4 regions of the Kitasatospora sp. NA04385 genome follow, and region 1 is predicted to be linked to each of the others. Evidence: riboswitches for the same ligand, from Rfam matches in the RefSeq annotation. Region 1 holds a riboswitch; each other region holds the start of a gene.

Region 1 (6,824 bases):
GCCGGCCCTCGTCCACCAGGTCCAGCACCACGCCGGCCGCGCCCAGCGCCGGGCGCGCCACGTCGGTCAGCGCCGTGGTCACCTCGCGCACCGTCACCGCCCGGGACAGCGACCTGGTCAGCGCCAGCAGCAGGGTGGAGCGCGCCCCCGCCGCCGCGGCCGCCGCCGAACCGCCGGTCGGGCCCGGCCGCCACTCCCGCCCGGTCAGCAGCCCGGCCGTCCGCACCGGCCGCTGGTGCACGTCGAGCATCACCTCGCCGGCCTCGTCCACCTGCCAGGGCGCACCGTCCGGGCGCACCACCCGGTACGAGATCCGGTACGGGCCGCCGGTCGCCAGCGCCTCCGCCAGCGCGGCCTGCACGTCCGGCAGGTCCTCCGGGTGCACCACGTCCGCCAGGTCCGGCGCCCGCCCGGTCGCCCCCGGCGGCCGCAGGCCCACCGCCCGGTACGCCTGCGCGTCCCACAGCGTCTCGCCGGTCACCAAGTCCCGCTCGAACGCCCCGGCACCCGCCGAGCGCACCGCCAGCGACAGCAACTCGCCGTCGGCGGAGGGGAGTTCCGACCGCGGCCGGTCCGAGGCCGGGTCGGCCGCGTGCACGTGGTCCAGCAGGTGCGAGAGCCGGTGCGCGGCCACGTCGGCGAAGGTCTCCAGCAGCTCGACGTCCCGCCTCGGGACGGCCCCGCGGTGGGCCAGCGCGAGCGCCAGCGAACCCACCGGGTCCCCGTCCACCACCAGCGGCAGCACCGCCAGCGCGACCAGGCCGGTGCCCAGGCCCGCCGCCGTGTTCGGGTAGTCCGTGCTGGTCTGCTGCGGGCTCAGCAGCACCGGCTCCCGCCGCCGCAGCGCCAGCGCCGCGGGCAGCTCGCTCGCCGGGTCGACCACCGCGTACTTGCGGTGCGCCCACGCGGGCAGCTCGTGCGAGGCGGTCAGCCGGAGCGTCCCGCCGTCCAGCAGGTACAGCGCCGAGCCCTCGCCGGTGATCCACGCCGGGCCCTCGGCCAGCAGCGCGGCCAGCAGCTCCGCGGCGCTCGACGCCCGCAGCAGCGCCCGCACGCAGCGGAGTTCGGAACGGCTGGCACGACGCGGAGAGCTCTGGTCCATGCGAAGCGCCCGCTTCCGGTCGACGTGCCAGTGCTGACCATCTTATGGACGCACCGGGCAACCGGCCGCTTTCGCGACACGTGGTGGATCCGCGACATTTCCGGCATCCCGCCGGGGGCGGACCGGCCCGCTACTGGCCGTCGACCTCGCCGTAGCCGCGCTGCGGACGCGCCGCGACCGGCCGCAGCGAGCGCAGTCCGCGCAGCACCGCGACCCCGTGCCGCAGTGCGGCGGCCCAGTCCTCCCGACCGGTGCCGACCGCCGGGCGCGGGCCGCCGGGCGCGTCGTCCGGTGCCGTCCGGGGAGCGGGGATCAGCCCCGTGCCAGGCTCGATGTGCTGAGTCGCCTGCGGCATTCCCTGATCCTCCGTGCTTGTCGGCCACACCCGTGGAAGGTCTCCACGCGGTATGACTTCCCGACCGAAGGACAGTGTTACGCACCGATGGTGTCGAAACGGTGGGGGAGAGGTTGCGAAAGGGTGTGCATGGCGCGCGACCAGCGCCTTCCCCCGTCGATCGTGCCCCGTGCGCCCCTCCCGGCGCCGACCGGGAACGGCGGTCGGCGCCCCCCGGTCAGACGCCCGGCAGTTCGGTCGCGGCCTGCTGGGCGAGGCCCTCGGCGACCGGCAGGTCCGGGGCGGAGACGGCGTCCTTGAGCGGGCCGAGCCCGGTCGAGTGCTCCGGCGCGGCGTGCGCGCTGGGGGCGGTGAGGGAGGCGACCACGCCGACGGCGAGCGAGGCAAAGGCGAGCAGGCTGCGCTTCTTCATACCGGGTAGAACGCGGCAGCGCCCCAGAGGTCACGCGCCTTCCGCGCCCGGCCAGTTGGCGAGCCCCTCGACCAGCACCCCGGTCAGCCGCTCCAGCGTGACGTCCGTCCCCTCGGCGAGCTGGAACGCCCCCGCCGTGGCCAACGAGGCGTACCCGTGGGCCGCGGCCCGCAGCGTCCGCGCCGCGTGCACCGCCTCCGAGCCCTCCAGCCCGTAGCCGCGCAGCACCGCGTACAGCACCCCCACCAGCCGCTCGGAGGCCGCGACCAGCTCCGGGCCCGGGTCCGGCTCCGGCGCCTGCGGCAGCGCCGCGTACCGGCGCGGGTGGCCCAGGGCGTACCCGGCGTAGGCGGCCAGCAGGGCGCGGACGGCCCCGTCCCGGGCGTGGCCGAGGACGGCGGCGGCCAGGTGGCCGGCCAGCTCCTCGACGGTGCGGACGGCCACCAGGCGGCGCAGCTCGGGCAGGCCCCCGGCCACGTGCTTGTACAGCGAGGGGGTGGCCACGCCCGCCCGGGCGGCGACGGCGGCCAGGGTCAGCGCCTCGGCGCCGCGCTCGTCGATCAGCTCCAGGGCGTGGTCCACCACGGCGGCGGTGGAGAGTCCGGCGCGGGGCATCAGCGGGCGGTCCCGTTCTCGTCGGCCGGACCGGCGAGGCCGGCCAGGAAGGGCAGCAGGGCGTCGGCGACGGCCTGCGGGTGGCCGGCCATCGGGTAGTGGCCGGCGCCCCCGATCATCACCCTACGGCCGCGCAGCGCGGCGGCCTGCCGGTCCGCGACCAGCTCGGGCTTCGGGAAGTCCGGGTCCCGGTCGCCCATCAGCACCAGCGCGGGCACGTCGACCGCCGCGCACCAGCCGACCGGCGCCGAGTCGCCCTTCAGGTAGCCGCGCAGCGCCGCCCGGCGGGCGGGCTCGCGGAGCATCCGCACCAGGTCGGCCCGGTAGGCGTCGAAGTCGGCGGGCCGGGCGCCGGCCGGGTAGTAGAACTTCTGCGCCGCGCCCCACAGGCCGGGGAAGGCGCCGACCAGCGGGCCGACCAGCCCGAACAGCGCCTTCTGGAAGCCGTTCAGCGGCAGGTTCTCGATGAAGGCGTCGACCAGCACCACCCCGCCGGTCCGCCCGGGGGCGAGCGCCGCGGCCCGGACCACGGTGGCGCCGGTGTACGAGCTGCCGACCAGGACGGCGCCGCGCAGGTCCAGGTGGTCCAGCAGCGCCGCCAGGTCGTCGGCGAGCGCGGCCGGGGTGTGGTCGGTGAAGCCGGTGGAGGACTCGCCCATGCCGCGCAGGTCCATGGTGACCACCCGGTGCCCGGCGGCGGTCAGCAGCGGGGCGAGGTGGCGGTAGACGGCGCGGCTGTCGAGCATGCCGGGCAGCAGGACGACCGGGACGCCGGGGCCGGGGGTGTCGTCGTAGGCGATCCGGCCGCCGGTGACGTCGAGGTACCGGGTGGTGGTGCCGAGGGTGCTGTTCATCGCGGGCCTCCTGGGCGGGCGTCGTCCGGCGCCCCGGGCTCTGCGCGCCCGGCTGCTGCCGATAGCCATAAAGCTAAGGCTAATAGCCTTAGCCGTCAAGCCCGGCCCGACTCCCGGAGGTCCGCTCAGATCCCCTCCACCTTGAACGGGTCGTGCTCGGAGAGCAGCTTCTCCAGCCGGGCCTGGTCGACCCGGCTGGTGATCGCGCCCTCCTCCTGGCGGTCCCGGATCACCTTGGCCAGCGTGAACGCGGAGGTGATCTCGTAGAGCAGGCCGACGGCGAGGAAGGCGCGCATCCAGGCGCTGACCGGGAGGTAGGCGATCCCCAGGACCAGGGCGACCGTGGCGAACGCGAAGGACGCGACGGCCTGCAGGAAGTAGGCGGACGTGGTGCGGTGCGGCACGGGAGCGGTCATGCGCCCAGGGTCCCGCCACTCGAAGGGCGGGTCGTGAGTACGGATACTCAACTGCTCCGTCACGTTCCGTCGCGGCCTCGCGGCGGCCGAATCCGAGCGAATCGACGAATCGTCACAAATCGCCCATAGGGCGTCAGAAAAGTTTCACTGCACCTCGGAAGGCGCTTGGAATCATGGGGTCCATAGGATTAACGTTTGATAACGCAGCGCGGTCGGCAACGCCGTAACCATGCGGCACCGTGCGCCACGCCTAATCCATCCGGTCCTGCCCCGCGGCAGGTCCAGGAGCCGGGGAACCACGTTCCACCGGGGTGAATCGGGACGGCCCTGGGCCCGACCGTAGGAGACCTTCCACCTCCGAACCCGTCAGCTAACCCGGTCGGCGGCAGGGAAGGAAGGAGCGCGCCCCCGTGGCGTCGACCTACACCGAGAGCACCGGCACCCAGCTGCTCGACCACCCGGTCGAGGCCGAGCCCCTCCGGCACCGGCTGCCCCGCCAGGCCCGCACCGGCGCGCCCCTGCTGGGCGTCACCGCGATGACCGCCGCGCTCGGCGCCACCGGCCTCGCCACCGCCACCGCCCAGGCCGCCCCCGTGCCCGCCCCGGCCCCGGTCACCGCCGCCGACGAGGCCCCCGACGGCCTGCCCGCCGCCGACCCCGGCCTCGCCCTCGCCGCCCGCATCCTCCAGCAGGCCGACGGGCAGCGCACCAGCACCGAGGAGTCCGCCCGGCTCGCCGCCGCGCAGGAGGCCGAGGCCAAGCGCGCCGACCGGCAGGCCGAGACGGCCGCCCCGGCCCCCGCCGACCACTCCGCGCCCGCCCTGCCCGTCGCCGACTACCGGCTGGCCGCGCCGTTCGCCCAGGCCGGCGCGCACTGGGCGCAGCTGCACCACGGGCTGGACTTCGCCGCCCGCACCGGCACCCCCGTCACCGCCGTCACCGCGGGCACCGTGACCGCGGCCGGCTGGTCCGGCACCTACGGCTACCGCGTCATCCAGACCCTCCCCGACGGCACCGAGCTCTGGTACTGCCACCTCTCCCGGATCAGCACCGCCGCCGGCGAGGCCACCCCGGCCACCGTGCTCGGCACCGTCGGCAGCACCGGCAGCGCCACCGCCCCGCACCTCCACCTGGAGGTCCGCCCCGCCGGCGGCGCCCCGGTCGACCCGCTCCCCTGGCTGCGGCAGCTCGGCCTCCGGCCGTAGCCCGCGGGCGGCGCGCGGCACCTCCACCCGGAGGCCGCCCGCCGTACCCCCGGGCCGGTGGTCCCGGGGCCCTCAGTACTCCTCGGGGGCCAGTTCCGGGAACTCCTCCAGGAGCAGGCGCGGCAGCCCCGGGACGGTCCACTCCCCGCACAGGTCGATCGCGGCCTGCGCCACCGCCTCCTCGAACTCCTCGAACGCGCCGGAGAGTTCGGCGGGCATCGGCAGCCCGCGGGCGGACCGCTCGGCCAGGTTGCGGTAGCTGCGCCGCATCAGGCCCTGCTCCAGCAGCCGCCGCGCCCCGTCGGTGGAGACCCCGATCAGCAGCGGGCGCCCCGGCTGGTCCCAGTTGCCGTCCCCGTCCAGGCCCGGCACCCGGTCGAAGGCGGCGAACCGCTCCTCCGGCGGCAGCTCCCGGAAGGCCGCCAGCCACTCCCGCACCGGGCCGGGGCCGTCGTCGGACGGCACCCCGTCCGCGCGCAGCAGCAGCGCGTACAGCCGGGGCCAGGTCACCAGGTCGGAGCGGCGCAGCAGGGAGAGCAGCACCTCGCCCTGCCAGTCCGCCTCGGCGCGCAGCTTCTCCGCCCGCTTGGCGTTCAGCCGACGGGCCGCCCGCTGCCACTCGATCAGCAGCCGCACCGCCGCCGGGTACGCGGCCGGGTCGCCGTCCGGCTGGACGTACAGGTGCAGCTGCTCGTACAGCAGGCGCTCCAGCACCGGGGAGGACAGCTCGGGAAGGCCGTCGTGCAGCCGGGCCCCGCCCAGCTCCAGCAGGGTCAGCACCGTCCGCACCGCCGGCTCGGGCACCGGGTCGAACCCCTCCGCGACCGCCCAGTCCAACAGGTCGGCGGAGCGGGTGCGGGGCAGCAGGTGCAGGTCTTCGTCGTCCACCCCGGTACGGTAGCCGGTCCCCGGACGGCGGCCCGGTACGGTAGCCGGTCCCCGGACGGCCGCCGGGTAGGGCAGCCGGTCCCCGGACGGCCGCCGGGTAGGGTCGGTCGGCATGGAGACCCTCCGGCTGGCCGGCCCCCGGCTCACCCTGCGGGAGTACCGGCACACCCCGGAGGAGGTGGCCGCGCTGCACGCCGTGCACGGCGACCCCGAGACGGTCCGCCACCTGCCGTTCGGCGTCCGGGACTTCGAGGACTGCGCCGACCAGGTCGAGCTGTACCTCGAAGCGGCCGAGGAGCAGCCCCGGACGCACTACCGGCTCGCCGTCGACGACCCGGCGGGGGAGCCGGTCGGCCAGGCCGCGCTCACCCGGGAGGGCGGGCACGCCGCCGAACTCGGCTGCGTCCTGCGCCGCGACACCTGGGGCCGCGGCTACGCCGCCGAGGTCACCGCGCTGCTGTGCGTGCTCGGCTTCGAACGCCTCGGCCTGCACCGGCTGGCCGCCCGTTGCGACCCCGGACAGACCGCCTCGGTCCGGGTGCTGACCCGGGCGGGCTTCCGCCACGAGGGCCGGATCCGGGCCGAGTCCCGCCGGGACGGCGCCTGGCACGACGCGCTCCAGTACTCGCTGCTCGCCCCCGAGTGGGACGGCCCGCCCTGGCGCCGGGGGCCGGAGGGCGGCCGGCTCCAGGGGCGGACCGGGGGTTAACCCCACCACGAACTCGGCAGCAGGCGTCATTACGCCGGGCGGGGTCGCGGCGGCAGATTGGTACCCGTGCCCGGCACCGCCGACCGGCGGGGCCGCCCGACGAACCGAAGGACCGCGGATGTCCACCGCTGCGCACCCCGCCACCGCCCCCGGCGGCCACCCCGACCGGCCCGGGTTCTGGCGCGCCCCGTTCTCCCGGCAGGCCCTCCAGGATCTCGGCTTCGCGCTCACCGGCCTGCCGATGGCCGTGCTCGGCTTCACCCTGGTC
Region 2 (6,824 bases), 2.7 Mb from region 1:
CATCGCGGCCCGCACCCGCCGGTACACCAGCAGGTCGTACAGGCCGTGCGCCACCCGCAGCGAGAACGGCGCCGGCCGGCCCGCGCCCGCCCGCGCGTCCAGCTCGGCCCGGGCGTAGCGCACCGCGACCTCGGCCGCCCGGTCGAACACCTTCGCCGCGCCCTTCGCCTGCGCCTCGGCCCGGCCCAACTGGTGGATCTTCTCGAACAGGTAGGGCACGCCGACCAGGAAGGTCGCGCCGAAGGCCGCCAGGTCCGGCCGCAGGTCGGCCGGCTTCAGGGACGGGCTGTGGCCGATCCGGACCCGCCCGTACACGCAGGTCACCTGGATCATCCGGCCCAGCACGTGCGCCAGCGGCAGGAACAGCAGGGTGCACGGCCGCACCCCGGTCGCCTCCTCGAACACCGGCTCCAGCAGGGCGTGGCAGTTCGCCGCCTCGGTGAGGAAGTTGGCGTGGGTCAGCAGGCAGCCCTTGGGGCGGCCGGTGGTGCCCGAGGTGTAGATCAGCGTCGCCTCGTCGTCCGGGCCCAGGGCCGCGCGGCGGCGCTCCAGCTCCTCGGCGGGGACGGACGCGCCGAGACCGGTCAGGGCGCCGACCGCGTCCTCGTCCAGCCGCCACAGCGGCACCGTCCCGCCGGTGCGGGCGATCGCCACGGTCAGCACCTCGGCGGTCTGGGCGTCCTCCGCGAGCGCCAGCACCGCGCCGGAGTCCCGGACGATCCACTCCGCCTGCTCCACCGCGGCCGTCGGGTACACCGGCACCACGCAGGCGCCGGCCGCCCAGGCGGCGAAGTCCAGCAGCGTCCACTCGTACCTGGTCCGCGACATCAGCACGATGCGGGCGCCGGGGCGGACCCCGGCCGCGACCAGGCCGCGGGCCAGCCCCGCGACCTGCTCGGCGAACTGCCGGGCCGTCACGTCCAGCCACCCGCCGTCCGGCTGACGGCGGGTCACCACCACGGCGTCCGGGTCGGCCAGCGCGTTGCGGAACGGTAGCTCCGCGAGACTGCCCTCCGCGGGCGGCGGTACCAGGTACGGCGCCCGGGCCTCGACGACCTGCCCGGCGGCGCGGCGGACCTCGACGGGTGGGCGGTCGGTGCGGGCGGCACGGGTGAGGGGGTGTGCCATCAGCGAACTCCCTTGAGTGGGGTGGGGGTTCGCCCAGGGTAGGTACTCGCCGGTAAACTTACTAGACGGTAAGTTACTTGACAGTCGCGTAAGTTGCGGGCGAGGGGAGGCCGGGGTCCGGCCGGCGGATCGTCAGCCCTCTTCGGCCACCGGGGGGTTGGGGAGGAAGCGGTCGCCGTCGCGGGTGCCGCCGGTGCGGGCGATGGTGCGGCTGTCGGTGGCGAGGTAGTCGCGCAGGACCAGTTCCACCGCGTCCTGGGGGTTGGTGGTGCCCAGCCGCAGCATCGCCTCCAGGGCCAGGTCCGCGTCCAGCGTGATCGTCAGTTTCGCCATGGTGCCGCTCCCCGGTCGTCGAGCCTTCTCCGGCCGAGGATAGGCCGCTGCCCCCGGGGCCGACCAGGGTCCCCGGGGGCAGCGGTGTGCCGTTCGCCGATCAGACGCGGCCCGCGAAGTCGGGGGCCCAGTTGGCGATGGTCTCGGTGCGGACGCCGGCGCTCGGGTTCGCCGCCTCGACGTACTTGCCGTCGCCGACGTACAGGGCGACGTGGTAGACGCCCGAGTTGGAGCCGTTGCTGGACCAGAACAGCAGGTCGCCCGGCTGCAGGCTGTCCAGCGAGACGCGGGTCGAGTAGTCGGCCTGGTCGGCGGCGACGCGCGGCAGGCTGATGCCGGCCTGGCGGAACGCGGCCTGGGTCAGGCCCGAGCAGTCCCAGCCGCCGTTGCCGGTGCCGCCGTAGACGTACGCCTGGCCGACCTTGGAGAGCGCGAAGTCGATCGCCGCGGCCTTCGAACCGGTCGCCTTGGTGGCGGTGGTGGTGGTCGAGGCGGTCGAGGTGGTGGCCGTGGCGGCCTTGCTCGCGGTGGTGGTGCTCGTGGTCGACGCGGTGCCGGTCGAGGGCTTCGCGGCGGAGCGGCTGCTCTTCCAGGACGAGCCCTTGTACGAGGACGAGGACGAGGACGACGAGGACGACGACTTGGTGGCCGGCGCGGACTTCTGCGCGGTCGTGGTGCCGCCCAGCGAGAGCTGCTGACCGGGGTAGATCATGTCCGGGCCCTCGGTGAGGACCGAGCGGTTCAGGTCGTACAGCTTCTGCCAGCCGCCGTCGACGTGCTGGCTCTGCGCGATGGCGGACAGCCAGTCGCCCGCCGCGACGGTGTAGGTGCCGGCGGACTGCTCGGTGGCGGCCGGGGTGCTCTGCTGGGCCTGCGGCTGGGCCTGGGCCTGGCTCCGGGACTGCTGGGACTTGCCCTGCGACCAGGAGTGCTGCGACTGGCTCTTGCCGGTGGACTGCCCGGAGCCCTGCGAGGAGTCCTGCGCGGAGCCCTGCGCGGCGGAGGAGGAACCGTTCGAGGAGGAACCGTTCGAGCCAGAGCCGTTCGAGCCGGAGGTGTCGACCTGGGGGGCGGCGCCGCCCTTGGTCAGACCGGCCTGGATGGAGCACACCGGCCAGGCGCCGGGGCCCTGGGAGGCCAGCACCTTCTCGGCGACGGCGATCTGCTGGTCCTTGGTGGCCAGGTCGGCGCGCGAGGCGTACGCGGTGCCGCCGAACTCGGCCCAGGTGGAGGAGGTGAACTGCAGACCACCGTAGAAACCGTTGCCGGTGTTGATGGACCAGTTGCCGCTGGACTCGCACTGGGCGACCTTGTCCCAGGTGGCGACGGTCGCGGCGGAGGCGGTGCCGGTGGTCAGGCAGGGGATGGTGAGCCCGATGCCGACGACACCGGTGGTGGCGATCAGGCGGCGGGCGCGCTTGGCGCTGATGGGCAGCATGAAGAAGCGTTCCTCTCCCACGCCTGCGAGGTGAGCTGTCGGATTCGGGCTGGAGTTGCCCGGCCGCGCGCACCGCGTGGTGCGTTCGGCTTCACCCCTAGCCCCGTGCGGTCCTTCGACCGCCCGGGGCGACTTACCTGGTTCCCCCGCCCCTGCCGTGGTGCGTTGTGCATGAGCCGACCCACCCGGCGGCAGGACTCGGCGTTCCGGGTGAGCTGGGTCCGTGTGTCCACGAACGTGGGCAGGAGATTAAGCGGATTCGAGGAGGATTCGCAAATGCCTGTGATCGGCGTCATAGTGTTCGGAATTCACGATCAAGGAATATCCGGCGAACTCCCCGACCGGTGGCGCGGCCTGGTCGCGCGTCAGGCAATTGGTGATCTTGCGCCCGTTTTGATGCGTTATGCAGGGCGGTGGGGGAGTATTCGGCTTTTGTGGCCATTCGCAGACGGGCATTTGTGCCCGATCGCCGGTTTGTCCGGCCGGGCCGGGCGCCCCGGCTCCGGGCTCCGGCGGCCCGGGGAATTCACCCGCGGGTCGGCGGCCGGAAAGCTCCGGCCCACGGCTCCGGAAGGCCGAACAGATGACTGATGGTACGTCAGGATGCTTAAGCGAAACGAAAGATGCCGCTTTCCGGGTCCGTTTCTGCCTATGCTGCCCCCGACGACGCGGGGTCGCGGGCCCCGGAAGGGCGGCCGAGGTGGAACAGCAGCGCAAGGGCGACCAACCGGCGCGGCACCGGCGGCCGCTGGTCGGGCGGCGCCGGATGCTGACCTGGCTGGCGGTCGGGACGGTGACGGCGCTCGGCGGGGGAGTGGTCCTCCGGCAGTCCCTCGCGGGGGCCGACGAGCCCGCCGCCCTCCCCGGGCCGGGCGGCGGCCCGCCGCCGACCGGCCACCGGCACGGCACCGAGACCGGTGCCCCGCCGCCCGCCTCGGCGTCCCCCCGGCCGTCCGCACCGCCCCCGTCGGTCGACCAGGGCGGCCGCCGGTGGTCGGACCCCAAGGGCTGGGGCGGCACGGTGCCCGGCCCCGGCAGCGCGGTGCGGATCACCGACAAGGTGCTGCTGGACGCCGACGCCCAGGTCGGCTCGCTGCTGGTGGAGAAGACCGGCTCGCTGGTGTTCGCCGCCGACAAGTCGCTGACGCTCGCCAGCGCGGGCAACGTCGAGGTGCGCGGCACCCTGGCGCTCGCCCCCGACGGCGCGCACACCCACACGCTGCGCTTCCCGGAGGTCGACGAGCGCCGCTTCGCCGGCGGCGGGATGACCGTCGTCGACACCGACACCGGCCTGTGGGTCACCGGCCAGGGCTACCTGCGGCTGGACGGCGCCCCCCGCACCGCCTGGACGCGCGCCGCCACCGCCCTCAAGCCCGGCGACACCACCGTCAAGCTGGCCGCCGCCCCCGTCGGCTGGCAGCCCGGCGACGAACTGGCCGTCACGCCCACCGCGCCGCCCGACACCGACGGGTTCTCCACCTCGTACGACCTGGTGACCGTCAAGCGGGTCGACGGCGCCACCGTCACCCTCACCGGACCGCTGCAGAACGCCCACCCCCGGGTGGCGCTCGGCGGCGGCGCGACCTTCGGCGCCGAGGTGCTCAACCTCAGCCGCAACGTCCGGGTCGAGGGCACCGAGCAGGGCCGGGCGCACGTCCACCTCACCTCCAGCCGCCCGGCCGACGTCCGGCACGCCGCGCTGCGCTGGCTCGGGCCGCGCGGCGACGGCAAGGACAGCTGGAACGGGAAGCCCGTCACCGAAGCGGTGCTCGGCCGGTACGGGCTGCACTTCCACATGCTGCTGGACACCTCGCGCGGCACCGTGGTCGAGGGCGTGGTGGTCCGCGACACCGGCAGCCACGCCTTCGTGCCGCACGCCAGCCACGGCATCACCTTCCGCGGCTGCATCTCCCACAACACCTGGGAGGACGCGTACTGGTGGGACGGCCCGATCGACACCCGCACCCCGCAGGGCCCCTCCGACGACATCGCCTACGAGGGCTGCGTCGCCTCCCGCACCGTCTTCGAGCCCAACCCGCGCGGCTACCGGCTCACCGGGTTCAGCCTCGGCGCCGGGACGGGCTCCTCGGCCCGGGACTGCGTGGCCGTCGGCGTCCAGGGCGCCACCGGCGCGTCCGGCTACGAGTGGCCGGAGACCAGCGAGGGCGTCTGGACCTTCGAACGCTGCCTGGCGCACAACAACCTGGAGAACGGCATCTTCGTCTGGCTCAACGCCGAGCACCACCACACCGTCACCCAGTACGCGGCCTACCACAACGGCGGCTGGGGCATCGAGCACGGCGCCTACCTGAACGACTTCGACTACACCGCCTCGGTGCTGTACGGCAACGCGGCCGGCGGCATCGCCGTGCACGCGCTGGGGCGGGACCAGGGCACCGTCTTCGACGGGCTGCTGATCGACGCCGCCGGGCAGTCCGACTACGCGGTGGCCACCCTCAAGCACCAGCTGGACGGCGAGTCGGTCACCCTCAGCCGCAGCCGGCTGACCGGCTACCGCAAGGCCGGAGTGGCGTTCCGGGCCACCGGCGACGGCAAGCCCGACGACATCGCCGTCCTGGACTGCGAGTTCGGCGGCCCCGGTGGCAGCGAGCTGTGGCTCGACCCGGACGCGCCCGACCCCAAGCGGATCCTGTTCCGCAAGGCCGGGCAGTCGCAGACCGTCTCGCTCGGCAAGGGCGGGGGAGGGCAGGGCGTGGCCGGCACCCCGTGGAACGCCACCACCGCCCCGGCCGAGGCGCCCACCCCGCCGCGGGCGGTCGCGCTGCCCGCGCTCGCCTTCACCGACAGCGCGCCGAAGACCGGGCGGGTCACCGCGGGCTGAACGAAGAGCTGAACGGGGGGAGGGGAGGGCTGAGCGAGGGGACGGGCGAACGGTCGAGCGTGCGGCCGGGCGGACGGTCGAGCGTGCGGCCGACCGCGGGTTGACCACCGGTGGCCGGGCGGTGTGCGGGTGCCGGGAAAAGCGCGACGGGCGGGAGCGCGTCGATTCGCTGCCCCTGCCCGTCGCGGTCCCTGGTCGGCGTCAGCGCGCCGCGTGCGCCCCCGGAGAGGTGCGCTGCTGCTCGGCGGCCGCCTCGGCGGCCTCCAGCTGCTCCTGGGTGGGCTCGGGGAGCGCCGCCAGGTAGGCGGAGGCGATCAGCTGGCCCACCGTCGGGTACGCGCCGATCGGGGCGGCGCTGGCGCAGCCGGTCTCCTCGGCGGCGGTGGCCAGCAGCTCGGGGTCGGCCTCCGGGCCGATCACCAGCGGGGCCAGCGCGGGGCGCTCGGAGCCGGTGGCGCGCAGGTGCGCGACGGCCGCGGCGACCGAGCCCGGCACGTCCAGCGCGGCCGGGACCACGGGCACCGCCAGCCGGGAGGCCAGCAGGACGCCGGTGATGCCCGCCGAGGCGGCCGCCTCCTCGCCGCCGACCGTGGTCAGCACCACGCCGTCGGCGGCGGTGGCGATGGCGAACAGCCGGGCCCGGTCGGCGCGGGCCAGCCCGGCCTCGGACAGCCGCACGTGCACGGCCTCGGCCAGCAGCGGGTGCGGGCCCAGCGGGTCCAGCACCTGGGCGCCGGTCTCGGCGGCCAGCTTGTGCAGTTCGGGCAGGAAGTCGTGCGCTCCGGGGACCAGCGGCACGATCACCGGCGCGGGCAGGCCCGCCTCGGCGGCGGCCGCCAGCAGGCCGGCCACCGTCGGCGCGTCCTCACCGCCGAGGTAGGCCGCCGTCACCTCGATGCCCGACTGCTCGGTGCGGACGACGGAGAGCAGCTCCTCGACGACCGGGCGGCTCTCCGGCCCGGCGACGGCCGGAACCGCCAGCACCAGGGCGGGCGAACCGGACATGATCTCGGGGCGCTCGGGACGGCGGTGGCGCCCCCGCGCACGGGAGCCTGGCGTACGGACGGGCAGTGGCGCGCCCGG
Region 3 (6,824 bases), 410 kb from region 1:
GCCCTCCCCGGCGGCCAGCGAGTGCCCGACCAGCACGTGCAGGCACTTGACCCGGTCGGGCATGCCACCGGCGCTGGGGAAGCCCTCCAGCACCTCGACGGCGTCCCGGCGGGCGATGTAGTCCTCGTGCGCCGCCCGGTACGCGGCGGCCAGCTCCGGGTCCTCGGCGAGCCGGGCGGTCTGCTCCTTCATCACGCCGTCCGCCTCCAGGGTGCCGATCAGCGAGGCGGCCCGGGGACAGGTCAGGTAGTAGAAGGTCGGGAACGGCGTGCCGTCGGGCAGCCGGGGCGCGGTCTCCACCACGTCCGGGTTGCCGCACGGGCAGCGGTGGGCGACGGCGCGCAGCCCGCGCGGGACCCGGCCGAGCTGGGCGGCGATGGCGGCGACGTCGCGGTCGGACACCTCGGGGGCGTCGGACGCGGGAGGGTTCTGGTTGCTCATCGGGAGTCTGTTCGTCAGAGGGGGCGGGGGTCGTTGGGGGGACGCCGGGGCGTCAGGGGGCCGGCTCCGGTGCGGGCGGCGCGGCGGCGTCGGCGGCGTCCACCGAGTCCCAGAGGGCGGCGTACCAGGGCTTGAGCGCCTTCGGGCGGCCGGCCGCGGCGTCGTCCGAGGAGGGCTTCGCGCCGGGCGCGGGCGGCGGGGAGACCGAGACGAACGGGGTCTCGCCGGGCAGCGCGTAGTGCAGTCGCTCCCGGGCCCGGGCCTTGACGTACTCCGGGTCCTGCCAGCGGGCCTTCTCCCGGCGCAGTTCGTCGACCTGCTGGCGGGCGTGCTCGGCCTTGGCCCGCTGGGCGGCGATCTCGCCGCGCTGGGCGATGTACTGCCGGGCCGGGTAGGCGAGTATCGCCACCAGTGAGCACAGCACGAGCACCAGCACGGTGGCCCGGCTGGTGAAGCGCGGTCGCGCCGCCAACCCGGGAATCCTCCACTTGGCCATCTGCTCGCCCCTCCTGCGCATGCCGGTGCCCCGGCCCCACCCTACGCGGTGGGGACCGGGGCACCGGTCACATCAAGCGGTAGTTCAGCCCTGCTGCGCTTACTTGTCCGCGGGGCGGCTGTGCCTACTTGTCCGCGGAGCGGCTGTGCTTACTTGTCCGCAGAGCGGAACCGCGGGAACGCGGAGCGGCCCGCGTACTCGGCGGCGTCGTCGAGGATCTCCTCGATGCGCAGCAGCTGGTTGTACTTGGCGACGCGCTCGGAGCGGGCCGGGGCGCCGGTCTTGATCTGGCCGCAGTTGGTGGCGACGGCGAGGTCGGCGATGGTGACGTCCTCGGTCTCGCCGGAGCGGTGCGACATCATGCAGCGGTAGCCGTTGCGCTGGGCCAGCTCGACGGCGTCCAGGGTCTCGGTCAGCGAGCCGATCTGGTTGACCTTCACCAGCAGCGCGTTGGCGGTGCCGGTCTCGATGCCCTTGCGCAGGCGCTCCGGGTTGGTGACGAACAGGTCGTCGCCGACCAGCTGGACCTTGTCGCCGATCGCGTCGGTGATGGCCTTCCAGCCGTCCCAGTCCGACTCGTCCAGCGGGTCCTCGATGGAGACCAGCGGGTAGTCGGCGACCAGCTCGGCGTAGTACGCGATCAGGTCGGCGGAGGAGAGCGCCTTGCCCTCGAACTGGTAGGCGCCGTCCTCGAAGAACTCGGAGGCGGCGACGTCCAGGGCGAGCGCGACGTCCTTGCCCGGGGTGTAGCCGGCCTTCTTGATCGCCTCGGTGATGAGGTCGAGGGCCTCGCGGTTGGAGTCCAGGTTCGGGGCGAAGCCGCCCTCGTCGCCCAGGCCGGTGGAGAGCCCGCGCTCCTTCAGCACGCCCTTGAGGGTGTGGTAGACCTCGACGCCCCAGCGGACGGCCTCGGAGAAGGACTCCGCGCCGATCGGGGCGATCATGAACTCCTGGATGTCGACGTTGGAGTCCGCGTGCGAGCCGCCGTTGAGGATGTTCATCATCGGGACGGGCAGCACGTGGGCGTTCGGGCCGCCCAGGTAGCGGAACAGCGGCAGGTCGCTGGCCTCGGAGGCGGCGTGCGCCACGGCGAGCGAGACGCCCAGGATGGCGTTGGCGCCGAGCGAGGACTTGTCCGGGGTGGCGTCCAGGTCGAGCATGGCCTGGTCGATCAGGCGCTGCTCGGTGGCGTCGTAGCCGACCAGCTCGGGGCCGATCTGCTCGATCACGGCGAGGACGGCCTTCTCGACGCCCTTGCCGAAGTAGCGGCTCTTGTCGCCGTCACGGAGCTCCAGGGCCTCGAAGGCACCGGTGGAGGCGCCCGACGGGACAGCCGCGCGACCGGTGCTGCCGTCGTCGAGACCGACCTCGACCTCGACCGTGGGGTTGCCGCGGGAGTCGAGGATCTCACGGGCTACGACGACATCAATGGACGGCACGAGGCATCTCCTAGCGGAAGCGGATGTGTGGTCGTTACGACCAGAGCCTAGCCGCACAGCGCCGCGCGGCCACGCCCGGCCGGGCCCCGTCTCACGGTGTGGCCCGGCTACTCATCGGTAGTTCACCTGTTTGACGGCCGCTCCACCGCTCCCGGCGGCGCGAACTGCCGGGCGCGCGCCGGGAGCGGACGGGGAGTCAGGGGACGCGGCCCTCGTCAGGGCGGCGGCGGGGCCTCGTCAGGCCGCCGGCCGTGCGCGTCCCGCATGCCGGAACACCGTCCGGACAGGGGTCGGAGCGGGATCAGAGCGAGAGCACCTGACCGGGCAGGATCAGGTCGGGGTCGGCGCCGATCAGCCCCTGGTTGGCCCGGTAGATCCGCTCCCAGCCGCCGGAGACGTTCTGCGCGGCGGCGATGCCGGAGAGCGTGTCGCCGTCCCGGACGGTGTAGCCGCCGGCGGCCGGGAGCTGCGGGGCGGCGTCGTTCTGCGGGGCGGCCTGGGGTTCGGCGGCGGCCTGGGGTTCGGCGGCGGCCTGGGGCTCGGCGGCGGGCTCGGCCGGCTTCTTCGACGGCGAGCCCTTCGGCTGCTGGGGCGGGCTCGGGCGCTCCTGGGAGCGCGAGGCGGTGTCCTCGGAGGTGTCGGCGGGCGCGCCGCCCTTGGTGAGTCCGGCCCGCTTGGAGCAGACCGGCCAGGCGCCGGGGCCCTGGGAGGCGAGCACCCGCTCGGCCACCGCGATCTGCTGGGAGCGGCTGGCCAGGTCGGCGCGGGCCGCGTACTGGCCGCCGCCGAAGGCGCGCCAGGTGGAGGAGGTGAACTGCAGGCCGCCGTAGAAGCTGTTCCCGGTGTTGATGCTCCAGTTGCCGCCGCTCTCGCACTGGGCCACGCGGTCCCAGGTGTCGGCTGACGCAGCTGCCGCTCCGGTGGCGGCGAGCAGGGGGAGGGCCAGGCCGACCGAGGCCACGCCGGCGGCGGCGATGACCTTCTCGGCCTTGGTACTACGGCGGTGGCGAGGGGTGTTGGCGAACAGCACGGGACATCCTCTCCGCACGCCTGCGAGGTGAGCTGTCGGGTTCGGACCGGGAGGCTGGCCCGGCCGCCGGACGGTTCGGACGCGGTTGCGCCCGCTGCTCGGCGGCTTCACCCCAAGCCGTTGGGACTACGGCGTTCACACTGGTTCCCCCGCTCCTGTCCGGTACCTGGTAGGTGGCCCGAGGACGCGGCGGACAGGACTCGGCGTGCCGCGATCGGGGCCCGCAGCTGCGGGCATGTCGGAGAGTAAGCAAAGCTGACGAGCAATCACAAGCTCATATCACCATGATCACGCCGAAATTACGGATCCCCTTTTCACGTACACGAACGATCCAGGTATGTCCGGATTCGTTCCGAGCAGGAGTGCGACGCGCGCCCCCGCCCCGGCGCGTCGTCGGCCCAGCGGTACGGCGTGTCGCGGGTGTCGAAACGGCGTCAGCGGGGCGTGAAGGAGACCGGGAGGTCGCGCAGACCGCGCATGATCAGCCCGCCCCGCCAGCGCAGCTCGGCCGGATCGGCCGCCGGCCGGAGGTCCGGAAGCCTGGTCAGTAGGCTGCCGATCGCGCTCTGCCCCTCAAGCCGGGCCAGCGGGGCGCCGATGCAGTAGTGGATGCCGTGACCGAAACCCAGGTGCGGGTTGTCCGAGCGGGCCAGGTCGAGCGTGTTCTCGGCGGAGAACCGGGCCGGGTCGCGGTCGGCCGCGGCCAGCACCACCAGCACCGGGTCGCCGACCGGGACGTCCACCCCGCCGATGGTCAGCGGCGCGGTGGCGAACCGCCAGGTCGCCAGCTCCACCGGGCCGTCGTAGCGCAGCAGTTCCTCGACGCCGGTCTCCAGCAGGGCCGTCTCGCCGCGCCCCAGCGACTGCTGGAGCAGCGCGCGCTGGTCCGGGTTGCAAAGTAGGGCATGAAGCCCATTACCAATCAAATTGATCGTGGTTTCGAACCCGGCGAAGAGCAGGATGAAGGCCATCGCCGCGGCCTCGTTCTCGCTCAGGTGCTCGCCGTGGTCGCCGGCCCGGATCAGGCCGGAGATCAGGTCGTCGCCGAGGTCGGCGCGCTTGCGGTGGATCAGGTCGGCCAGGTAGCCGCGGATCTGCTTGACCGCGCGGCCCACGCCTCCCCGCTTGCCGCCGGTGTGGCGGATCATCATGCCCGCCCAGTCGCGCAGGTCGTCCTGGTCCTCGGCGGGGACGCCGAGCAGGTCGCAGATCGCGTAGATGGGGAGCGGGAAGGCGAACTCGTGGATCAGGTCGGCCTCGCCGCGGCCGGCGAAGGAGTCGATCAGCCGGTCGGTGATCTCCCGCACCCGCGGTTCGAACTCGGCCACCCGGCGCGGGGTGAACGCCTTGGAGACCAGCCGGCGCAGCCGGGTGTGGTCGGGCGGGTCGATGTTCAGCAGGTGGGTCATCAGGTCGGCCTGCCGCTCGCCGGGGATGCCGACCCGGCCGCTGCGGTGGGCCTGCTCGCTGTGGTGCGCCGGGTTCTTGGAGAGCCGGGCGTCCGCCAGGGCCTGCCGGGCGTCCGCGTAGCGGGTGACCAGCCAGGCGTCGACCCCGCTCGGCAGGGTAGTGCGGTGCACCGGCGCGTGCTCCCGCAGCCAGGCGTACGCCGGGTAGGGGTCGGCGGCGAACTCCCAGGTGAACAGGGGCGGCTGGGGGGCGTGGGGCTGGTCTGGCATGTCTTGACCGTATCGGGAAGCGCCGTCGCGTGAGTCTGGTCACCTGGTGGGTAATCCCTGTTGCGGAGCGTCGGGGCGAGCCTACGATCCTCCGATAACCACCGTGGGCGGCGTGCGGGCCGACCACGGGTGCGCGCTCTGAAAGGGGAGCAGGCCATGCGAGTAGCCGGTGCAGTGGTGGTCATCGCGGTGCTCGACGGGGGTTCGGGGGCCGACCTGGCCCGCCGGTTCTCCGCCGCCGGCGCCGCCGGCCTGCTGGTCGCGGACCTGCGCCCGGGCGTCGCCGAGGACCTGGCCGCCGAGCTCGACCGTCCCGGCTGCCCGGTGGTCGGCGTCTCCGGCGACATCCACCACCCCGCGGACGTCGCCGCGCTGGTCGCCACCGCCGTCAAGCACCTCGGCCCGATCGACCTGTTCGCGGTGGCGGGCCCGGACGGCGAGCGGATCGTCCAGCTCGCCGACCTGCCCGGCCACCTCGACCCGCTGGCCGAGGTCCTCGCCCTGGTCGGCGAGGCCATCGGCGAGGTCGTCCCGGCCCAGCGCCGCCCGGTCACCGACGTCCCGCTGGCCGGCTGAGGCCGCTCCCCGGGCGACCGCTCCCCCGGGCTACTCCGCCGGCAGCCCCTCCGCCGTCCGGACCGCCGCGCGGTAGCGGCGGGCCGCCGCGCGCAGCGCCGCGTCCACGTCCACGCCCCGGTCGTGCGCCCGCTGCGCGACGGCCAGCAGCAGCTCGCCCGCGGACTGCGCGGTCAGTTCGGCGGGCAGCTCGTACGGCGCGTCCGGCACGCCGGTGAAGTGCGCCCGGCGCACCCGGGAGACCAGTTTGGCCGCGTACGCCAGCGCGGGCAGGCCGGAGGGCACGCCGTCGAGCACCGACTCGCGCTGCTTCTCCGCCGCCTTCAGCTGCTCCCAGTTGGCCTCGGTCTCGGCGGAGCCGGTCACGCTCACGTCGCCGAACACGTGCGGGTGGCGGTACGTCAGCTTCTCCACGATGTCGCCCGCGACGTCGTCGATCGAGAACGGGTCCGCGGCGTCCTCCTCGGCGATCCGCGAGTGGAAGAACACCTGGAGCAGCACGTCGCCGAGCTCCTCGCGCAGGGTCTCCCGGTCGCCCTCCTCGATCGCCTCGACCAGCTCGAACGCCTCCTCGACCAGGTACTTCACCAGGCTCTCGTGGGTCTGCTCGGCGTCCCACGGGCAGCCGCCGGGCGAGCGCAGCCGGTCCATCACCGCGACCAGGTCGAGCAGCCGGGCCCCCGGCAGGTCGTACGAGCCGGGCAGCACCTCGATCTCCGGGTGCTCGCCGGCCTCCTCGACGGCGATCCGGGCCAGCGCGTCGGTCAGGCCCGGGTCGCCGTCCGGGCTCTCCAGCCAGAGCGCCGGGGCCTCGGCCAGCAGCAGCCGGGCCAGCGCGGGGGCGGACGGCCGCTCGACCACCTCCGGTTCGACGCCCGCCGCGCGCAGGGCGGCCAGCTGCGGGTGGTCCGCGACGCCGGCCAGCACCTTGGGCGCGGACCGGAGCGCCTCCCAGGCCGGCCAGGAGAGCAGACCGGGGGCGACGCGGTGGGTGGTGGTCAGCAGGATCAGCTTCGGGGTCTCCACGGGTCCGAACCTACCGCGGGGGGCGGGGCGGCCGGGTGCGCCGGTCAGGCCGCGGGCCGGAGCACGACCTGCCGGGTGACGGCCAGCAGGTCGGCCGGGGTCAGCTCGGCCAGCAGCTCCGCGGCGTGGTCGAGCAG
Region 4 (6,824 bases), 3.6 Mb from region 1:
CGCTCAAGGACGCCGGCGTCGACGTGGTCTCCCAGGCCAACAACCACGCCGTCGACTTCGGCCCCGACGGCCTCGCCGACACCCTCGCCGCCAAGGCCGCCTCCCCGATACCGGTGGTGGGCATCGGCAAGGACGCCGAGGAGGCGTACGCCCCCCACGTCACCACGGTGCGCGGGGTGAAGGTCGCCGTGCTGGCGGCCAGCCAGGTCAACGAGATCACCAACCAGAAGTGGCGGGCCGGCGCCCACAAACCGGGCATCGCCTCCGCCCTCGACGAGGGTGCGCTGCTGCGCGCCGTCGCCGGGGCGAAGGCACAGGCACCCGTGGTCCTGGTCTACCTGCACTGGGGCGACGAGGGCGTGGCCTGCCCGACCCGGGCGCAGAGCGCCCTCGCCGAGAAGCTCGCCGCCGCCGGGGCCACCGCCGTGGTCGGCACCCACGCCCACACCATGCTCGGCGCGGGCATGCTCGGGAAGACCTACGTGGCGTACGGCTTCGGCAACTTCCTCTGGTACGGCACCTCGAACTACACCGCCTCGGACGAGACCGGCGTCACCACGCTCACCGTCACCGCCGACGGCCGCGTCACCGGAGAGGCCTTCACGCCCGCCCACATCGACGGTCGGGGCATCCCCGTCCCGCAGACCGGCAGCGCGGCGAAGGCCGCCCAGCAGCGCCGCGACGGCCTGCGCGGCTGCACCGGGCTGGCCGCCGTCCCGAAGTGACGGCGGCTCAGCCGGGCGCGGGCCGGAGCCGCGCCGGTCAGCCCAGTTCCAGCACCTGGCCGGGACGGATCAGGTCCGGGTTCTCGCCGACCACCTGCTGGTTCGACTGGTAGAGCCCGGACCAGCCGCCGTCCAGGGCGTGCTCGCGGGCGATCGCGGCCAGGGTGTCACCGGGGTTGACGGTGTACGCCTGCGCGGACGAGGTCGCCGCCGGGGCCGTCGTGGACGGCGTGGCCGTCGATCCGGCCGGAGCCGCGGGCGCGGTGGACGCGTCCGGGGCGGGGGCCGTCGCGGTGCCGGTGGGCGAGGCGTCCGGAGCGGTGCCGGAGGTGCCGGTGCCGTCGGACGGGCTGGGCGACGTGCCGGGCGATGGAGTGGCCGGGGTGGTGGGGAACAGGCCGCTGCCGTTCCCGTTGTTGTCGCTGCTGCCGTTCCCGTCGCCGTTGTTGCCGCCGTTGCTGCCGTCGACGGGCGCGCTCGGGCTGGGGGTGGCGGTCGGGTCGGCGGGCACCAGCGGGGTGCCGGGGGCGACCGGCGGGACGGGCTGGGTGACCGGGGCCTCCGGGGTGGGGGTGGCCGAGGTGGGCGCGCTCGGCTGCGGCTGGGGGTTCGTCAGCTGCACGTAGCGCTCGTACAGGCTCTGGTGGCTGGTCCAGAACCAGGCACCGTTCTTCTCGTACCAGTACACGTGCGAGACCGGGTCGTAGCCGGGCAGGCCGGAGAAGACCGGCGCGCTGTTGCCCTCCGGGACGGTGCTGCCGTCCGGAGCGGCGTTGACCGCCGCGACGCCGCGGGCGCCGCGCAGCGAACCCGTCTCGTCCGCCGAGTCGTTGGCGTCGACGACGCCCGGCGCGCTGACGATGTTCAGGCCCGAGTCGTCCGCGCACGAGGACCAGGGCGAGGGGCCCTCGGTGGCCAGGATGCGTTCGGCCACGGCGATCTGCTGGCTGCGGGTGGCCCCGTTCGGCAGCGGGGCGTACTGGGTGCCGCCGTAGTCCGTCCAGCGCTGGGCGTTGATCTGCAGACCGCCGTAGAGGCCGTTGCCCGCGTCGGAGCTCCAGTTCCCTCCGCTTTCGCAGTCGGCGACCCGGTCCCAGACCGCGCTCGGCGCGGCCTGCGCGCCGGTCACGGCGAGCAGCGGCAGGGCGATGCCGACACCGGCCACGCCGGCCGCCGCGATCGCGCGCTCGGCGGCTTTCTCCGCCGGACCCTGCCGACGGTGACGTCCCGAACCCGTGAAGAGCATGCGAGATCCTCTCCGCACGCCTGCGAGGTGAGCTGTCGGGTTCGGACCGGGAGGGAGGCCCGGCCGTCGCACCCCGGTCACCCGGTGCGGACGGCTTCACCCCTAGCCGTGGGGGACGGCAACAATCGTGGTTCCCCCGCCCCTGTCCAAGGGTGTGGTGGTCGACCCGACGGCGCGGCGGACAGGGCTCGGCGTTTCGCGCGCGGGGCCCGGCGGTGCGGGCTGGGAGGAGCCTATTCACTCGAACGGGCCAATCACAAGCGCGTCGCGCCGGGATCACGCCTCCGTCACGCAGGCGGCCGCGTGGTGTGTGGACGACCGGTTGACGGTGCCTCGGGCGGTGGTGGACGTCCGTCGGATGGCGGAGGGTCGGCGGATCGGCTGGAGAAGTCTGTCCGATCGGTCGGATTGGGGTGGCCGCGAACGGGGAAGGCAGGCGGCCCGGTTCGGTGGCGGAAGCGGGCTCGGGGCATCAACTACCGTTCTGGACAAGGGAATTCGATCGAATCGGGGCATTGTCGGCGTTGCGGATAAATCGCGCGACAGGGGATCCGGTGGCTTCCTACGATCGCCGTGCTCGCCGTCCCCGTGCCGCGGGCGTGCCGTCGAGTCCGTCGAATCCGTCGAGGAGGTTCCGTGGGTGCCCTGATTCCCGAAGTGCTCCGTGCCGAGCGCCAGTTCGCCCGGCTGTTCGTCGGCCAGTCGCTGTCGGTCCTGGGAGACCGGGTGTCGTTCGTGGCGCTGCCCTTCGCGGTGCTGTCGATCGGCGGCTCGGCCGCCGACGTCGGCCTGGTCACGGCCGCCGGACTGCTCCCGCTGCTGGTGTTCACCCTGGCCGGAGGAGTCTGGGCGGACCGGATACCGCGGCAGCGGATCATGCTGGCCTCCGACCTGGTGCGCTGCGCCGTCCAGACGGCCGCCGCCGTGCTGCTGCTCACCGGCAACGCCAGGGTCGGGCTGCTGGCACTGCTGATGGCGCTGTTCGGTGTCGCCGACGCCTTCTTCCTCCCCGCCTCCACCGGGCTGCTGCCCCTGCTCGTCCCCGCCGACCGGCTGCGCGAGGCGAATGCGCTGCGCGGGTTCGTGCAGTCGACGGGGCTGGTGGTCGGGCCCGCGCTGGCCGGTGCGCTGATCGCGGCGGTCGGGCCCGGCGGCGCGCTGGCGGTGGACGCCGCGAGTTTCGCCGTCAGCGCCGCCGTCCTGGCCCGGCTGGGCCCGGTCGGCGGCGGGTCGGTCAGCGGCGGGCCGGGCGGTGCCGGTGACGCCGGTGACGGGGTGGCGCGGGCCGAACGGCTCGGCTTCCTGGCCGAGCTGCGGATCGGCTGGCAGCAGGTGCGCAGCCGGACGTGGGTGTGGTCGGGGATGCTGGCGATGGCGGTCTACCACGTGGTGGTGCTGCCCTCGGTGTTCGTGTTCGGGCCGGTGCTGGCGGAGCGCGAGTGGGGCGGTGCCGGGGCGTGGGCCGTGGTGGTCATCGCGTTCGGCCTCGGCTCGATCGTGGGGGACGTCTGCGCCTACCGCCTGAAACCCGCCCGCCCGATGGCCGTCGCCGCGGTGGCGATGGCGGTCGCCTCCTGCCAGGCGCTGATCATCGGGTCCGGCGCGCCGGTCTGGGTGATCGCCGCGCTGGAGGCGGTCACCGGAGTGGGGGTGTCCCTGTTCTTCGTGCTCTGGGAGACCTCGCTCCAGGTGCACATACCGGAGCAGGTGCTCTCCCGGGTCAGCTCCTACGACCACCTGCTCGCCGTCGGCCTGATGCCGTTGGGGCTGGTACTGGCCGGCCCGCTCTCCGAGGGCCTCGGAGTGCGCCCCGCCCTGTTCGGGATGACCGCCCTCGCCGTACCGGCCGCGCTCGCCCTGCTCGCCCTTCCCGCCGTCCGCCGCCTGCCGGCGAGCCCGCCGGCCGGGGTGGCTTGCGGAGGCCGGGAGCCTGCTCCGGGGGTGGCGGTGGGAACGTGACCCCGTTCATGGATCCAGCCGTCCGTGAACCATCGGAGTGTGGCGAGCCGCGGATGGGGGCAGGTCACCGCCCTGCCCCGTGACGGTCGGCGCCACCGTGGTGCCGCGGAGGTGCGAGACGCCCCCGAAGACGGCCGGGGAAACCGGATCATCCGTCGGCCGAAGCACCGTCGGTGAGCGGTTCGGCTGGGGCGGTCCGGCTGTGGTCCCGGGCGGAGGCCGCAGGGAGCGGCGGAGCAGCAGGAGACGCAGGGAAAGGGAGAGGAAGAGCGGTAGCCGGGCGGCGGGTGGTCAGAGTCAGAGGAAGAGGGAGACGATGCCGGAGAGCAGGGCCAGCGCGGGCAGGGCGAGGAACCCGGCGATGCCCAGGAACCCGGTGAGGCCCAGGCCACCCGGGCGGAGGCCCAGGCCACCCGGGCGGAGGGACGGGCCGGGCCCCGTCCGGGGCGGCCGACCGAGGCGTTTGCCACGGCGGCCGACCAGCACGGCGATCCCCAGGCCGGGGGCCAAGGAGAGCAGCCACAGACCGAACAGGAACATGCCGACGTCCCCCGCTGTGTGGTGTGCAGCGAGCTCGACGCAGTGGCCGTCGGGGGAGCAGCTGACGCTCAGGACGGTGCCCCGGGGGAGGGGCCGGAGAGGTCCTCGAGCAGCCACTCGCCATCGGTGGTGTCGGCGCCGCGCCGGTCACCGTGGCCGAAGCAGAAGAACGTCTGGGCGCGCCCGCCGCCCAGGCCGGAGCAGGAGTCGACGGTCATCGCCAGCGGCGGGGTCCCCCGCCAGCCGACCTGGTAGCTGAAGTCCCCGGCTGCGTGGAAGGAGTAGTAACCGCCGAGCAGGGTGATGGACAGGAACCCGAGCACCGCGGCGGCGAGGCCGAAGCTTTTGCGGACCCGCAGGCGCAGGGGGCGGGCCACCGGAAGGTTCTTCGGGTCGTGCGGGCGGGCTCTGCCCATCGAGGAGGCTCCACGGTGTTCGGACGGGACGGGTGTTCGGCCCACACCGTAGGGCGCGTCCTCCGGTTCGTGGCGGGGTTGGCCGGACCTTTACCGGGCCCGGCCGTCCCCGAGGAGCTGCTTCCTCCCCGGCCCCGCCGCTTTCCCCATCCCATCCGTCCCGCTTGCCCCACCCACCCCCACTGCTCCCACTGCCCCTACTGTCCCCACCGGCCTCGCCGGCCCGTGGGGCTACGGGGTCAGCGGTACTCGCAGAGGTACGCCGTGTCGACCGAGACCTGGAGCTGGAACTTGCTGTCACCCGGAACGGAGAACCGCTCACCGGCGGAGAAGGTCTGCCACTCCTCGGCGCCCGGGAGCTTGACGGTCAGCGCACCGCTGACCACGTGCATGACCTCCGGCGCGGCGGTGCCGAACTCGTACTCGCCGGGGGCCATCACGCCCACGGTGGCCGGGCCGTCGGCCGAGGTGAAGGCGACCGACTTGACCGTGCCGTCGAAGTATTCGTTGACCTTGAGCATGCGTGTTCTCCTGCGGAAGGTGTGCGGAACGGCGGCCGGGGCGTCGCGCACCCGGCCGCGGCGGGGGCGAGCCTATCGGCGCAGGCCGTTCGGTCGTCGTGGGCGTCCGTTGGTTGGTCACCGACCTGCGGCGGCCTCCGGCCGGGGCCGGAACGCGGCGCGCAGGTCGGCGAGTTCGGCGGGCCCGGCACCGTGCGCGCGCAGGTGCCCGTCCAGGGTGCCGTGGTGGGAACGGACGGAGAGCAGCGCCCGGCGCAGGTGGACGGCGGCCACCGGGCGGGAGGCGTGGCCGGGCCCGGCCTGGCCGGCGGCGCTCAGCCCGAGCGCGGCGTTGGAACGGAGGAAATCGGCGGTGACCTCGGGCTCCGGAGCGCCGAGCAACGACTGCAGCAGGGCGACCACCACCCCGGTGCGGTCCTTGCCGGACGCGCAGTGCACCAGCACGGCGCGGTGCTCCGCCGCGAGCAACTGCCGGACGGCGGCCACCACGGGCCGTCCGGCCAGCTCGCCCATCAGCGGGTACAGCTCGGCCTGCTCCTCCGGCCAGCGCTGCTCGGCGAAGACCGGGACGTGCAGGTACCGGATTCCGCTGCCGTCGAGCGCGTCCGGCCGGGCGGCGGCCTCCGGCACGCTGCGCAGGTCCAGCACGGTGCGCACGCCCAGGGCGGACAGCGCCCGCGCGCCGTCGGGCGTCAGCCGGTCCAGCGCTCCGGACCGGTACAGCACCCCGCGCGGGAGCGCGCCGGTGCCGCCCGCGTCCCGGAAGTTGCGCACCCCGGGCACGTCGAGCCGGCCGGTCGGTTCGTCGACGATCACGGCTGCCATCCTAGGCAGCTGCCGCGGCCGCCCCGGGCCGGTCCCGGTGGGCCGCCCCGGGCCCGACCGGGGAGGTGTTCGCGCGGGTCGCCCCTTCCGCGCCGGGGCGCTGCGCACCGTGATCTCCGAAGCCCTTCACCCCGTCCACCGGCCCGGCCCGCGGTGCTGCCGCGGGCCGGACCGGCCGGCGTCCGCACCGATGTCCGGACCGGTATCCGGACCGGCATCCGGACCGGGGTGCGGTGCGGGGGGATCAGCCGAGCGCGATGCCCGGGTAGAGCGGGTGCTCGGCGAGCAGGTCGACCGCGCGCTTGGCGACGGCGTCGCGGACGGCCGCGTCCAGCGCGTACTGCGCCTTCGAGGAGCCGACCGGTGCGGTGGCCGTCAGCACCGTGTGGATCAGCTCGGCGACCTCGTCCAGCTCCGCCGCGTCCAGGCCCCGGGTGGTCAGCGCGGGCGTGCCGAGCCGGATGCCGGAGGTGTACCAGGCGCCGTTCGGGTCCTGCGGGACGGCGTTGCGGTTGGTGACGATGCCGGAGTCCAGCAGCGCCGCCTCCGCCTGGCGGCCCGTCAGGCCGTACGAGGAGACGTCCGCCAGCAC

The links. Region 1 has a riboswitch for cyclic di-AMP ahead of HUT16_RS19750 (M23 family metallopeptidase). Riboswitches for the same ligand answer to the same signal wherever they lie in the genome.
Region 2: another riboswitch for cyclic di-AMP. It lies ahead of HUT16_RS39150 (transglycosylase family protein); the one in region 1 lies ahead of HUT16_RS19750 (M23 family metallopeptidase).
Region 3: another riboswitch for cyclic di-AMP. It lies ahead of HUT16_RS39300 (transglycosylase family protein); the one in region 1 lies ahead of HUT16_RS19750 (M23 family metallopeptidase).
Region 4: another riboswitch for cyclic di-AMP. It lies ahead of HUT16_RS35430 (transglycosylase family protein); the one in region 1 lies ahead of HUT16_RS19750 (M23 family metallopeptidase).

What each region holds. Positions count from the first base shown of each region.
Region 1 is NZ_CP054919.1:4,404,036-4,410,859, forward strand. It holds gene HUT16_RS19720 (SpoIIE family protein phosphatase) at 1-1,102, opposite strand, end outside; gene HUT16_RS19725 (hypothetical protein) at 1,233-1,457, opposite strand; gene HUT16_RS19730 (hypothetical protein) at 1,675-1,869, opposite strand; gene HUT16_RS19735 (TetR-like C-terminal domain-containing protein) at 1,900-2,484, opposite strand; gene HUT16_RS19740 (alpha/beta fold hydrolase) at 2,484-3,338, opposite strand; gene HUT16_RS19745 (YiaA/YiaB family inner membrane protein) at 3,464-3,754, opposite strand; cyclic di-AMP (ydaO/yuaA leader) riboswitch at 3,992-4,154, shown strand; gene HUT16_RS19750 (M23 family metallopeptidase) at 4,165-4,959, shown strand; gene HUT16_RS19755 (hypothetical protein) at 5,032-5,847, opposite strand; gene HUT16_RS19760 (GNAT family N-acetyltransferase) at 5,960-6,556, shown strand; gene HUT16_RS19765 (sensor domain-containing protein) at 6,675-6,824, shown strand, end outside.
Region 2 is NZ_CP054919.1:1,691,606-1,698,429, reverse strand. It holds gene HUT16_RS07315 (long-chain fatty acid--CoA ligase) at 1-1,128, opposite strand, end outside; gene HUT16_RS07310 (hypothetical protein) at 1,261-1,461, opposite strand; gene HUT16_RS39150 (transglycosylase family protein) at 1,562-2,899, opposite strand; cyclic di-AMP (ydaO/yuaA leader) riboswitch at 2,905-3,074, opposite strand; gene HUT16_RS07300 (hypothetical protein) at 3,600-5,741, shown strand; gene HUT16_RS07295 (sirohydrochlorin chelatase) at 5,943-6,824, opposite strand, start outside.
Region 3 is NZ_CP054919.1:4,809,254-4,816,077, reverse strand. It holds gene HUT16_RS21585 (DUF501 domain-containing protein) at 1-441, opposite strand, end outside; gene HUT16_RS21580 (septum formation initiator family protein) at 494-937, opposite strand; gene eno (phosphopyruvate hydratase) at 1,087-2,376, opposite strand; gene HUT16_RS39300 (transglycosylase family protein) at 2,678-3,406, opposite strand; cyclic di-AMP (ydaO/yuaA leader) riboswitch at 3,410-3,608, opposite strand; gene HUT16_RS21565 (cytochrome P450) at 3,841-5,085, opposite strand; gene HUT16_RS39295 (SDR family NAD(P)-dependent oxidoreductase) at 5,242-5,661, shown strand; gene HUT16_RS21555 (MazG family protein) at 5,692-6,687, opposite strand; gene HUT16_RS21550 (cupin domain-containing protein) at 6,732-6,824, opposite strand, start outside.
Region 4 is NZ_CP054919.1:7,991,793-7,998,616, forward strand. It holds gene HUT16_RS35425 (CapA family protein) at 1-725, shown strand, start outside; gene HUT16_RS35430 (transglycosylase family protein) at 763-1,971, opposite strand; cyclic di-AMP (ydaO/yuaA leader) riboswitch at 1,975-2,141, opposite strand; gene HUT16_RS35435 (MFS transporter) at 2,608-3,930, shown strand; gene HUT16_RS35440 (hypothetical protein) at 4,228-4,470, opposite strand; gene HUT16_RS35445 (hypothetical protein) at 4,539-4,886, opposite strand; gene HUT16_RS35450 (pyrimidine/purine nucleoside phosphorylase) at 5,126-5,407, opposite strand; gene HUT16_RS35455 (tyrosine-protein phosphatase) at 5,525-6,223, opposite strand; gene HUT16_RS35460 (glycine hydroxymethyltransferase) at 6,477-6,824, opposite strand, start outside.